Regions from separate parts of the Citrobacter amalonaticus genome, predicted to be linked through region 4. Evidence: predicted binding sites of a transcription regulator. Region 4 holds the regulator's gene; each other region holds the start of a gene.
What was found. Region 4 encodes CRP, which controls carbon source genes, mostly activating them, when cyclic AMP is high. Its sites were predicted from a motif close to ATGTGANNNNNNTCACAT; they were not measured.

Region 1: AL479_RS17305 (ABC-F family ATPase) is a predicted target of CRP. The motif match lies at 1,606-1,623, and genes of this name have one in related genera.
Region 2: garD (galactarate dehydratase) is a predicted target of CRP. The motif match lies at 1,463-1,480, and genes of this name have one in related genera.
Region 3: ydfZ (putative selenium delivery protein YdfZ) is a predicted target of CRP. The motif match lies at 2,082-2,099, and genes of this name have one in related genera.

The regions. Positions count from the first base shown of each region.
Region 1 covers NZ_CP014015.2:3,583,367-3,586,517, forward strand. The annotation lists gene AL479_RS17295 (TetR/AcrR family transcriptional regulator) at 1-456, shown strand, start outside; gene ldtB (L,D-transpeptidase) at 504-1,424, opposite strand; gene AL479_RS17305 (ABC-F family ATPase) at 1,642-3,151, shown strand, end outside.
Region 2 covers NZ_CP014015.2:2,484,962-2,488,112, reverse strand. The annotation lists gene garP (galactarate/glucarate/glycerate transporter GarP) at 1-1,212, opposite strand, end outside; gene garD (galactarate dehydratase) at 1,594-3,151, shown strand, end outside.
Region 3 covers NZ_CP014015.2:4,272,012-4,275,162, forward strand. The annotation lists gene AL479_RS20765 (MFS transporter) at 1-49, shown strand, start outside; gene AL479_RS20770 (mannitol dehydrogenase family protein) at 263-1,729, shown strand; gene ydfZ (putative selenium delivery protein YdfZ) at 1,779-1,982, opposite strand; gene AL479_RS20780 (GntR family transcriptional regulator) at 2,169-2,855, opposite strand; gene ydfG (bifunctional NADP-dependent 3-hydroxy acid dehydrogenase/3-hydroxypropionate dehydrogenase YdfG) at 2,943-3,151, opposite strand, start outside.
Region 4 covers NZ_CP014015.2:2,288,553-2,291,703, forward strand. The annotation lists gene AL479_RS10945 (YccS/YhfK family putative transporter) at 1-1,252, opposite strand, end outside; gene crp (cAMP-activated global transcriptional regulator CRP) at 1,304-1,936, opposite strand; gene AL479_RS10965 (OsmC family protein) at 2,244-2,648, shown strand; gene AL479_RS10970 (phosphoribulokinase) at 2,748-3,151, opposite strand, start outside.

The DNA.
Region 1 (3,151 bases), 1.3 Mb from region 4:
AAAGATTCGCTGCTTGTTGAAGCGTTTTCGTTTCTCAATGCGAGGATGCAACCTTCGCTTCGTCAGATGATGGCGGATAACGCGGACGATTTACCGGCATTACTGCTCGGCTTCGCGAAAGTGGTGCAAGAACACTTTTATGCCCCTGCACATATCCATTTCCAGCGTTTGTTGATTCAGGTTCTGGTGCAGAAACCAGAGCTTTACGCCACGCTTAAGCAGCGACCAACAGGGCGAGTTTTACAGGCGCTGGCAGAGATACTGACGCAATATCAGGCGCAGGAGAGAGTACAGCTTGATAATCCGCAACTTCAGGCGACCGCTTTTCTCGGTGCGATCATGGGATATCCCTTCCCGGGGGCATTAATTGATCAGCAACCGTTGGATCGCGATGTGCTGGAGTCGCTTGCACACTCAGCGGTGACGTCTTTTCTGATTGCCTGGCGCTATCAATAAAAAAGGGCTCAGTGAATGAGCCCTCTCTCGTAACGAATGCAGACTCATCAATTCAGACGAACAGGCATCCCTGAACGGTTCTGAACCGCTTGCTCTACGACGTTCTGGTCCACATCGGCCTGATTGGTGATGTTCTGAATGCTCTTCGACAAGGTAATCGGTACGATTTCACCGCCTTCAAACTGCGCTTCAGTGGTTGACAGTGGGTTGTGAACTTCAATGTAACGGCTGCCGTCTGGCTCGGTGGTGGCTTTTACCGGCTCATCGATAAACTGTACGCGCGTGCCGACAGGTACATTATGGAACAGGAATTTGATGTCTTCGTTACGCAGACGCACGCAGCCGTGGCTCACGCGCAGGCCGATACCGAAGTTCGCGTTGGTGCCATGAATGGCATACAGACGCCCAATGTACAGGGCGTACAGACCCATCGGGTTATCCGGACCCGCTGGAACAACGGCAGGCAGCGGTTCACCTGCGGCACGATATTCAGCGTGCATTTTCGCGGTTGGCGTCCAGGTCGGACCGGCTTTCTTACGTTCTACTTTGGTGGTCCAGTTAATCGGCGTGTCTTTACCTAACTGACCGATACCGATTGGCAGGACGATCACCGTATTAGTGCCTTTCGGGTAGTAGTACAGACGCATTTCCGCACTGTTAATCACGATGCCTTCATGCACCGTGTCCGGCAGAATCAACTGCTGCGGAATGTTCAGCACGGTGCCGCCTTTCGGCAGGAAGGTATCCACGCCCGGGTTAGCTTCCAGCATGTTGGAAAGTCCCATCTGGTATTCAGCAGCAAAATATTCCAGCGGCTGCGTGTTACCTTCCGGGATGGTGATAACCTGATTCTGACCAATGACGCGACTACCATCCGTTGGCAGAGGATAGGTGACAGCGGATGCGGTACTGCAAAAGCCGACTACCGCGAGTGCTGCCGCGAAAAACGTTGTTAATTTCATATTCATGTTATGCGAGATTCATTGCCTGGCAGGCTGTTGGGTTGAGAATTCTGTAGTGTTGGGAGCACATTATATGTGCATTCCTGTTAACAGGGAATTCAGATGTGTACGAAATCACATTTTTTTCCTGTCACCCCAGTGTAGTCGTTTGCGACGGGGCGCGATCTTATTTAAGACTTGTGGCATAATGCGCGGTTTGTCACATATTCTTTAGGATACGTCCGTGTTAGTTTCCAGCAACGTCACCATGCAGTTCGGCAGTAAGCCGCTGTTCGAAAACATTTCCGTCAAATTTGGCGGCGGCAACCGTTACGGCCTGATTGGCGCCAACGGTAGCGGTAAATCCACCTTTATGAAAATTCTCGGCGGCGACCTTGAGCCGACGCTGGGTAACGTTTCTCTCGATCCCAACGAGCGTATCGGTAAGCTGCGCCAGGATCAGTTCGCTTTTGAAGAGTTCACGGTGCTTGATACGGTCATCATGGGCCACGGTGAGCTGTGGGAAGTGAAGCAGGAGCGCGATCGCATCTACGCCTTGCCGGAGATGAGCGAAGAAGATGGCTACAAGGTGGCCGATCTGGAAGTGAAATACGGCGAGATGGACGGTTACTCTGCAGAAGCGCGCGCTGGTGAACTGCTACTTGGCGTCGGTATTCCGGTGGAGCAACACTACGGCCCGATGAGCGAAGTCGCGCCTGGCTGGAAGCTGCGTGTACTGCTGGCGCAGGCGCTGTTTTCCAATCCGGATATTCTGCTGCTCGACGAACCGACCAACAACCTGGACATCGATACCATCCGCTGGCTGGAGCAGGTGCTGAATGAACGTGACAGCACCATGATCATCATTTCGCACGACCGTCACTTCCTGAACATGGTGTGCACGCATATGGCGGACCTCGACTACGGTGAACTGCGTATTTACCCGGGGAATTACGACGAATACATGACCGCCGCGACGCAGGCGCGCGAACGTCTGCTGGCGGATAACGCCAAGAAAAAAGCGCAGATTGCCGACCTGCAATCCTTCGTCAGCCGTTTTAGCGCCAACGCCTCTAAATCTCGTCAGGCGACGTCTCGGGCTCGTCAGATTGATAAAATCAAACTCGATGAAGTGAAGGCATCCAGCCGTCAGAACCCGTTCATCCGCTTCGAGCAGGACAAGAAACTGTTCCGTAACGCGCTGGAAGTGGAAGCGCTCAGCAAAGGTTTTGACAACGGTCCGCTGTTTAAAGGCGTGAACCTGCTGCTGGAAGTCGGTGAAAAGCTGGCGGTACTGGGGACCAACGGCGTGGGTAAATCGACGCTGCTGAAAACGCTGGTGGGCGATCTGGATGCCGACAGCGGTACCGTGAAATGGTCTGAGAACGCGCGCATTGGCTATTACGCGCAGGATCACGAATATGAATTCGAAAACGATCTGACGGTCTTCGACTGGATGAGTCAGTGGAAGCAGGAAGGCGATGACGAACAGGCGGTGCGCAGCATCCTCGGTCGTCTGCTGTTCAGCCAGGACGACATCAAAAAGCCCGCGAAGGTTCTGTCGGGTGGTGAAAAGGGTCGGATGCTGTTCGGTAAATTGATGATGCAGAAGCCAAACATTCTGGTCATGGACGAACCGACTAACCACCTCGATATGGAATCCATCGAATCGCTGAACATGGCGCTGGAGATGTATCAGGGAACCCTGATCTTCGTTTCTCACGACCGTGAGTTTGTGAGCTCGCTGGCGACTC
Region 2 (3,151 bases), 200 kb from region 4:
GTAACCGATAACCAGTGGCGTTACGATAGACGCCACGTTGCCAAAGACGTTAAATACTCCGCCGCACAGGCCCACAATCTCTTTCGGCGCGGTGTCTGAAATCACCGGCCAGCCCAGTGCGCCAAATCCTTTACCAAAGAAGGCCAGCGCCATCAGCGTCACCACCAGCGCGGTGTTGTCGGTGTAGTTGCACAGAATGATGGTGGAGGCCAGCAGCATTCCCAGCACAATCGGCAGCTTACGCGCAACGGTGATAGAAAAACCGCGCTTAATCAGATAATCCGAGAACACGCCGCCCAGTACGCCGCCAGCGAAACCACACAGCGCCGGAATCGAAGCCACCAGACCCACTTTCAGGATCGACATTCCTTTTTCCTGAACCAGGTAAATCGGGAACCAGGTCAGGAAGAACCAGGTGATAGTGTTGATGAAATACTGTCCGAAGAACACGCCAAGCATCATGCGGTTGGTCAATAACTGCTTGATGTAATGCAGTTTTGGACCACTTGCCACTGCGCTGCCCGGTTTTTTGTGGTCCATATCCACGACCGCACCGTTTTCAGAGATGAACTTCAACTCTTCTGCGGACATCCGCGGGTGGTCGGTGGGGTTATGAATCAGTTTGACCCACAGCGCCGTCAGGACAAACCCGATCACGCCCATCACAGTGAAGACATGCTCCCAGCCCCAGGCAAAGGTCAACCAGCCCAGCAGCGGCGAGAACAGTGCCAGCGAGAAATACTGAGCAGAGTTAAAGATTGCCGACGCGGTTCCACGCTCTTTGGTCGGGAACCAGGCCGCAACAATACGGGCGTTTGCCGGGAACGAAGGCGCTTCCGAGAACCCCAACATAAAGCGCATAAAGAACATGGAAACCCCCGCCCAGGCCAGCGGGAACATATCCACGAAGCCTTGCAGGAAGGTGAACAGCGACCAGAAGAACAGGCTGTAGGTGTAAACTTTTTTCGAACCAAACTTATCGAGCAACCAGCCGCCGGGGATTTGCATCAGCAGGTAGGCCCAGCCAAATGCAGAGAAGATGTAGCCCATTGACACGGCGCTCAACTGCAACTCTTTAGCAACTTCGGTACCGGCAATGGATAGCGTCGCCCGGTCCGCGTAGTTAACCGCTGTAACAATAAAAATTATCAGCAGAATTAAATAGCGGGTATGCGTACCTTTCTTTTTTTCTACAACTGTATCCAGGATCATTTTATTTACCTCAGGCACTTAAGCAGACATTTTTATTATTATTTATTGATGACAGACGCTATCGCTTATTAATAAGTACAGATACTTATTTCGTGATTCAGTATAATCAGGCGGAAAGCATTACGCATTGTGCGGATGCTCATTAACAACGTTAATTACAAATAATATCTTGAGCAAATGCACATAACGCTGGGCGCTGATGCACATATTTACGCTTTACCGCCCCTGATAGCAGGGCTTTCGCCATAACGAGTGATCTGGATCACATTCTTATTTTTGAACTCCTGACATCCTTATTTCACGACAGATCTTCCTTATTTTAATAATCAGATTCGCATAACTCTCTATATTAATATCACCCCGGCTGGAGAATACTGGACAATGGCCAACATCGAAATCAGACAAGAATCGCCGAGCGCATTTTATATAAAGGTCCACGAGACAGATAATGTGGCGATCATTGTTAATGACAATGGTTTGAAAGCCGGGACGCGATTCCCGGATGGACTGGAGCTGATTGAACATATTCCACAGGGACATAAAGTCGCGCTGGTGGATATTCCGGTTCATGGCGAAATCGTACGTTACGGTGAAGTGATCGGCTACGCCATGCGCGACATTCCGCGCGGAAGCTGGATTGATGAATCCATGGTTGAGCTACCGAAAGCGCCGCCGTTGAACACTCTGCCACTGGCGACCAAAGTACCTGAACCGCTGCCGCCGCTGGAAGGCTATACCTTTGAAGGGTACCGCAACGCCGATGGTAGCGTAGGCACCAAGAATCTGCTCGGTATCACCACCAGCGTGCACTGCGTGGCGGGCGTGGTGGATTATGTCGTCAAAATCATTGAGCGCGATCTGCTGCCTAAATACCCGAACGTCGATGGTGTGGTCGGACTTAACCACCTGTACGGTTGCGGCGTGGCAATTAACGCTCCGGCAGCCGTGGTGCCGATTCGTACCATCCATAACATCTCGCTGAACCCAAACTTTGGCGGCGAAGTGATGGTCATTGGCCTGGGCTGTGAAAAACTACAGCCGGAGCGTTTACTGGAAGGTACTGACGATGTGCAAAGTATTCCGGTCGACAGCGCCAGCATCGTCAGCCTTCAGGACGAGAAGCATGTAGGTTTTCGTTCTATGGTCGATGATATCCTGCAGGTCGCTGAGCGCCATCTGGCTAAGCTGAATCTGCGCCAGCGCGAAACCTGCCCGGCCTCTGAACTGGTCGTCGGCATGCAGTGCGGCGGCAGCGATGCGTTTTCCGGCGTGACGGCGAACCCGGCGGTGGGTTACGCCTCTGACCTGTTGGTACGCTGCGGCGCCACGGTGATGTTCTCCGAAGTCACCGAAGTGCGTGATGCGATTCATCTGCTGACGCCGCGCACCATCAACGAAGAGGTGGGTAAACGTCTGCTGGAAGAGATGGCCTGGTACGACAATTATCTCGATATGGGGAAAACCGATCGCAGCGCTAACCCCTCCCCGGGTAACAAAAAAGGTGGTCTGGCGAATGTGGTGGAAAAAGCGCTGGGCTCAATTGCGAAATCCGGTAAAAGCGCGATTGTCGAAGTGCTCTCTCCGGGTCAGCGCCCGACCAAACGCGGTCTGATTTATGCCGCAACGCCCGCCAGCGATTTTGTCTGCGGCACACAGCAGGTCGCGTCCGGGATCACCGTCCAGGTGTTCACCACGGGTCGCGGTACCCCCTACGGCCTGATGGCCGTGCCGGTGATTAAGATGGCAACCCGTACCGAACTGGCAAATCGCTGGTACGATTTAATGGATATCAATGCGGGCACCATCGCCACGGGCGAAGAGACCATTGAGGAAGTCGGTCAGAAACTGTTTGAGTTTATTCTCGATGTCGCCAGCGGCCGTAAGAAAACGTTCTCCGATCAATGGGGACTTCACAATCAGCTGGCCGTATTTAACCCGG
Region 3 (3,151 bases), 2.0 Mb from region 4:
ACCTCAGCGACTCAAGCGTGAATACCAGGAGTGGCATAAGCACGATTAAGAGGATTACCCCCTAATGGCTGCATGGATGCAGCCAGCTCTCAGCCCAGGGAACCTGCCCTGGGCGTCAGGCTCAGCATCAGGAACTGCATCCTGTCACATAACTTTCAAATGATGTTATACCAATTAGCAAAATATTAATTCAAATCAAAACATACAACCATACAGGCGTTACTCTGGGACCGTCCTGATTTCATTCAAAGTAGGTCATACAATGCAAAACAAGCTCTTAACGGCAAAAGCGACGCTGCCTGGCTACGATCGCAACCGACTGATCCCGCGTATTGTCCATCTTGGTTTTGGTGCTTTCCACCGTGCGCACCAGGGTGTCTATACCGATATCCTCGCGGCGGAGCACAACAGCGACTGGGGGTACTGCGAAGTGAACCTGATCGGCGGCGAGCAGCAGATCGCCGATCTCAAACAGCAGGATAATCTCTATACCGTGGCGGAAATGTCTGCCGATGCCTGGACCGCGAGAGTCGTGGGCGTGGTGAAAAAGGCGCTGCATGCTCAGGTTGACGGGCTGGAGAGCGTGCTGGCGGCGATGTGTGAACCACAGGTTGCGATTGTTTCACTGACGATTACTGAGAAAGGGTATTGCCATTCCCCGGCGACCGGACAGCTGATGCTGGATCACCCGATGATTGCCGCCGATCTGCAAAACCCACATCAACCGAAATCTGCGCCGGGTGTGGTGGTTGAAGCGCTGGCGCGCCGTAAAGCGGCGGGCTTAGCCGCCTTCACCGTGATGTCCTGTGACAACATGCCGGAAAACGGTCATGTGATGCGTAACGTGGTCACCGCCTACGCGCGTGCCGTGGACGCCGAACTGGCCGCGTGGATCGAACAACACGTCACGTTCCCGTCGACGATGGTTGACCGCATTGTTCCGGCTGTCACCGTTGACACACTGGATAAAATTGAAAACCTGACTGGTGTGCGCGATCCGGCAGGCGTAGCCTGCGAGCCATTCCGTCAGTGGGTGATTGAAGATAACTTTGTTGCCGGTCGTCCGCAGTGGGAAAAAGCCGGGGCGGAACTGGTTTCTGACGTGATCCCGTTTGAAGAGATGAAATTGCGGATGCTCAACGGCAGCCACTCATTCCTCGCGTATCTGGGCTATCTCGCCGGGTATCAGCATATCAACGACTGCATGGGTGATGAAAATTATCGTGTGGCTGCCCGTGCATTGATGCTCAATGAGCAGGCGCCCACGCTGAAAGTGCAAGGGGTGGATCTCACTCGTTATGCCGATCTGCTCATCGAACGCTACAGCAACCCGGCGCTGCGTCACCGTACCTGGCAGATTGCGATGGACGGTAGCCAGAAATTACCTCAGCGGATGCTCGATTCTGTGCGCTGGCATCTGGCACATAATAGTCGTTTTGATTTGCTGGCGCTGGGCGTGGCGGGCTGGATGCGCTACGTCGGCGGCGTGGACGAACAGGGAAATGCCATTGAAGTCAACGATCCGCTTCTGCCGGTGATCCAACAGGCGGTACAAAACAGTGCGGAAGGTGAAAGCCGCGTTGAGGCGCTGCTGGCAATCGAGGCGATTTTTGGTAACGAACTGCCGCAGGTTGCGTTGTTCACGCAGGCCGTGAAAGAAGCGTATCAGACGTTGCTGGCGGAAGGGGCGAAAGCCACCGTGGCAAAATATGCGGCAAAAATGAAGTAACTGCCTCAGGACTGCCGGATAATCAAGGCATTATCCGGCACTCACACCATTAGTTCATGCCGAGACGAATCAATTCTACCGGGGCAAATTTGCCTTCACAGCCTTCCACTTCGACTGTTTTTTCACGACGAATTTGCGCCGCATCCAGGCCTTCGGTCTCAATCGCTTTGATGCGACCGGTATGGCCGGTGCCACTGATCATCACGCGGCTGCCTGTGGTGATTGCGTTACGGTTACGATCGTATGTCATCATGGTATTTTCTCCTTTCTAACTTACCGTCAAAGCCCGTGGGCTCAGGTCCCACGTAACGGGCGCTATATAAATACGCTTATCAGTCAGGAATTTTTTTGTTTTTGATCAATCTCACATCTTTTTTGATGTGGACATGCAGGGGAGAAAACGGAGAGACCTCATCTCAGAAGAGATGAGGCAGGGGAATTACTCTTCGCTGAACCAGTCGCTGTTTTCCTGGCGGATCAGCAGGACCGACTCGCCGATTTCTTGCAGATGCTGAGTCATGGCTTTCTCGACGGCATCGGCGTCGTGTTTTTCCAGGGCAGCAAAAATATCGAGATGCTGGCGGAGCAACATTTCCGGCGGAGAGACGTGATCGAGGCTCATATAACGCACACGGTCGATGGTGGCTTTGATATTTTCGATGGTGTCCCAGGCCAGCTGACAGTCCGCAATGGTTGCCAGTTTCTGGTGAAAATTGTCATCCAGCTCGAAGAAATCATTCAGCTGTTTGCGCTCAATCGCAATCCGCTGCTGATTGAGGTTCTGCTCAAGCTGATAGCACTGACTGTCGGTGATTTGGGCTGCGGCCCGCCGCGCCACCGCGCATTCGATAGCCTGACGGACAAAGCAGCCGTTTCGCACCTGCGAGAGGGAGATCTTGTTGACGTAGCTGCCGCGCTGCGGACGGATCTGAATCAAGCCGTTTTCCGCGAGCTTAATAAACGCTTCACGCACCGGTTGGCGAGACACATCGAAGCGAACAGACACCTCTTTTTCGGACAGCGGCGTGCCTGGCGCAATAAGGCAGTGGACGATGTCACGGCGAAGAATGCGATAAATCTGCTGATTTACGGGCTGTGTAGGATTGAGTTGCGTTTCGACAGTCATTCGCTCTTACTTTTTAGAAAGTTAACCCACAAATTCTACCACTTTTTTGTCGCGAGCTATACCCGGCCCGTGGGCCGGGAGGCAAAATTAACCGCGATGAACGCTCAGTCCGGCAAAAGACTGCGTCACTGGCATCATTTCTACCGTATTGATGTTTACATGGGCAGGCAGGGTGGCGACCCACCAGACCGCTTCGGTCACATCTTCCGGCGTCAGTGCCGTGGTGTTCTCATAGGTTTTGCCCGCTTTATTGTCATCGCCTTTAAAGCGCACATTGGAAAACTCGGTACCGCCCA
Region 4 (3,151 bases):
TTCCCGCTGAACGGTGCAGAATACGCACGCGGGTGGCGCCGTAACCGTTTTGCGTCACAAACAGCACCGTCATCAGGATCCAGTAAGGCTTCGGCAGATGCAGCGCGGTTCCCATCAGACTGGCGATGCTGAGCATGACGCTGATCCGCCCGGCGCTACGTAGCGCCGGAGATTTCAGCGAGAGGTAGTTTTTCAACGCCGGCAGCAGCGGTAGCCGACGCTGCTTATCGGCCATCAGATCGCGGGCGTACAACGGGCGCTGGGTGCGAAGCACGCGGGCGATACGGCTGAAGTGCCAGTAACAGAACTGCCCGACGGGGTTATCCGGATGCTGATGAGCAATTTTTTCCAGCGCGCCAATCTGCTTTTGCATAGTGAACCGCGTCGGCAGCCGGTGATACAGAATGTCATCCGCCAGTACGCGCAGGCGAGCGGCGACCGTTTGCGCATTCCAGCGAATCACCTGTTCCGCGTGGCTGCGCTCGACCAGCTTTTGCACTTCTTCCGGCTGATGCAGACTGACGGAGATATGTTCCTGCAGATCCAGCGCTTCCTGAAAGGCGCGCAGCATCCGTTTATAGTCATTATTGTGATGTGCCGACAGCATGTGCATCTGCTGATAGCACTGAGTGATGAGGTCGACGGCTTTCTGCTGGCGCACCAGAAGCGGCGGCAGGGCTTTTTCCGGGTCGGTGTGCTGGGTCAACATGCTGTATTTGGCTTCGCAGTAATCCGCCAGTTCCCGGTATAACAGACTCAGCGACTCGCGCAGCGGCTGTTCGCGCCAGAGCCAAAACCAGAACCAGTTAAATAATCCATACCATAATGTGCCCAGCGCGTAGATCAGCAGCGGCTCCCAGACCGGCATATTTCCCGCGAGGCTCAGTGTGAAAATCGCCGCAATCAGCGAGGCCGGAAGCAAACGCGCGTGGAGGGAGCTCAATTCAGCGGTGACGCCGAGCGTGAGCGTCAGGCCGGTCAGGATCAGGGGTAACGGCACCGCCTGCGCCAGCAGCAGCTGCATGATCAGGCTACAGCCGGCAAACAGCGATGCACCGATAATCAGGCGTTTGAAAAAGCGTTTGTGCGGAGTATCAAGCCCGGCAATGTTGCAGCAGGCGGGAACCAGAGAGAAGAGCAGGCCCAGATGTAACTGCCCGATGATCAGGCCGACGGCCACGGGCAAACAGAGCACCAGCGTTTGACGTAGTGCATAGTTGATTTCTGGGTGATAAATCAGTCTGCGCCACATTGGCAAAACAAAAATGACGCACTACCGGGTAGCGCGTCATTTCCGATGAGATTAACGAGTGCCGTAAACGACGATCGTTTTACCGTGAGCGGAGATCAGGTTCTGATCTTCCAGCATCTTCAGAATACGACCAACGGTTTCGCGAGAGCAGCCAACGATCTGACCAATCTCCTGGCGAGTGATTTTGATCTGCATACCGTCCGGGTGAGTCATCGCATCAGGTTGTTTCGCCAGATTCAGCAGAGTCTGGGCGATACGACCGGTCACGTCGAGGAAGGCCAGGTTACCGACTTTCTCTGAAGTGACTTGCAGGCGGCGAGCCATTTGGGAAGAGAGGCGCATCAGAATATCCGGGTTCACCTGGATCAACTGACGGAATTTCTTGTAGGAAATTTCAGCCACTTCACACGCTGTTTTCGCTCGAACCCATGCGCTACGTTCCTGGCCTTCTTCAAACAGGCCCAGTTCGCCAATAAAATCACCCTGATTCAGATAAGAAAGGATCATTTCTTTCCCTTCCTCATCCTTAATCAACACTGCCACTGAGCCCTTAACGATGTAGTACAACGTTTCTGCTTTTTCACCCTGGTGAATCAGCGTGCTCTTGGACGGGTACTTATGAATGTGGCAATGAGACAAGAACCATTCAAGTGTCGGGTCTGTTTGCGGTTTGCCAAGCACCATGCGCGATTATCCTCTGTTATAAGCTGTCTCCAGAGCCAAAAAATGCCGCTGTCTCTGGGGTTGCAAAAATGTGCTTCCCGCGTCCTGGGAAGAGGCTGTCAAAAACAAACTGCAGCCTTTAATGTGAAGTCCTCTGCATACATGCAGTACATCAATGTATTACTGTAGCATCCTGACTGTTTTAGCATAGCTTTAGCCGTGTGTCTCCTGGTGTCTCGCTTCAGCATGACGGAGGTCGCCTTCCGTTGCGAGAATTGTTATGTACGCGTAATCTGTCAGGAAAATTGACGCACTGGAGTTAAAAAATATGCAAGCGCGTGTTAAATGGGTTGAGGGGTTAACCTTCCTGGGTGAGTCGGCTTCCGGACACCAGATTTTGATGGACGGTAACTCTGGCGATAAAGCGCCGAGCCCGATGGAAATGGTGCTGATGGCCGCGGGCGGCTGCAGCGCAATTGACGTGGTTTCTATCCTGCAAAAAGGCCGTCAGGATGTAACGAACTGCGAAGTGAAACTGACGTCGGAACGTCGCGAAGAGGCGCCACGCCTGTTCACCCACATCAATCTGCACTTTATTGTCACGGGAAATGACCTGAAGGATGCCGCTGTTTCGCGTGCGGTCGATCTGTCGGCGGAGAAGTACTGCTCTGTGGCGCTGATGCTGGGAAAAGCGGTCAACATTACCCATTCGTATGAAGTGATTGCGGCGTAATTTTTCATGTCGCTGGATGGCGGCCAGCGTCTGGTCCGGCCTACAGATTCCTGATTTGTAGGCCCGATAAGCGTAGAGCCATCGGGCACTTCCCATCGTTTATTCGATCTTCTTGCCTTCCATCAGTCGCTGTACCAGCGGCAACATGATGAGTTCCATTGCCAGCCCCATTTTGCCGCCAGGTACCACCAATGTATTGATGTGGGAAATGAATGAACCCTGCAGCATCGCCAGCAGCCAGGGGAAATCGATCCCTTCCAGATTACGGAAATGGATCACGACAAAGCTCTCATCCAGTGACGGGATGCCTTTGGCCGCGAACGGGTTTGAGGTATCTACGGTGGGAACGCGCTGGAAGTTGATGTGGGTGCGGGAGAACTGCGGCGTGATGTAGTTGATATAGTCGTCCATCGAACGCACCACCGAATCCATCACTGCTTCACGAGAATGGCCTCGTTCGCTGGTATCGCGGGTAAGCTTCTGGATCCACTCCAGGTTAACGA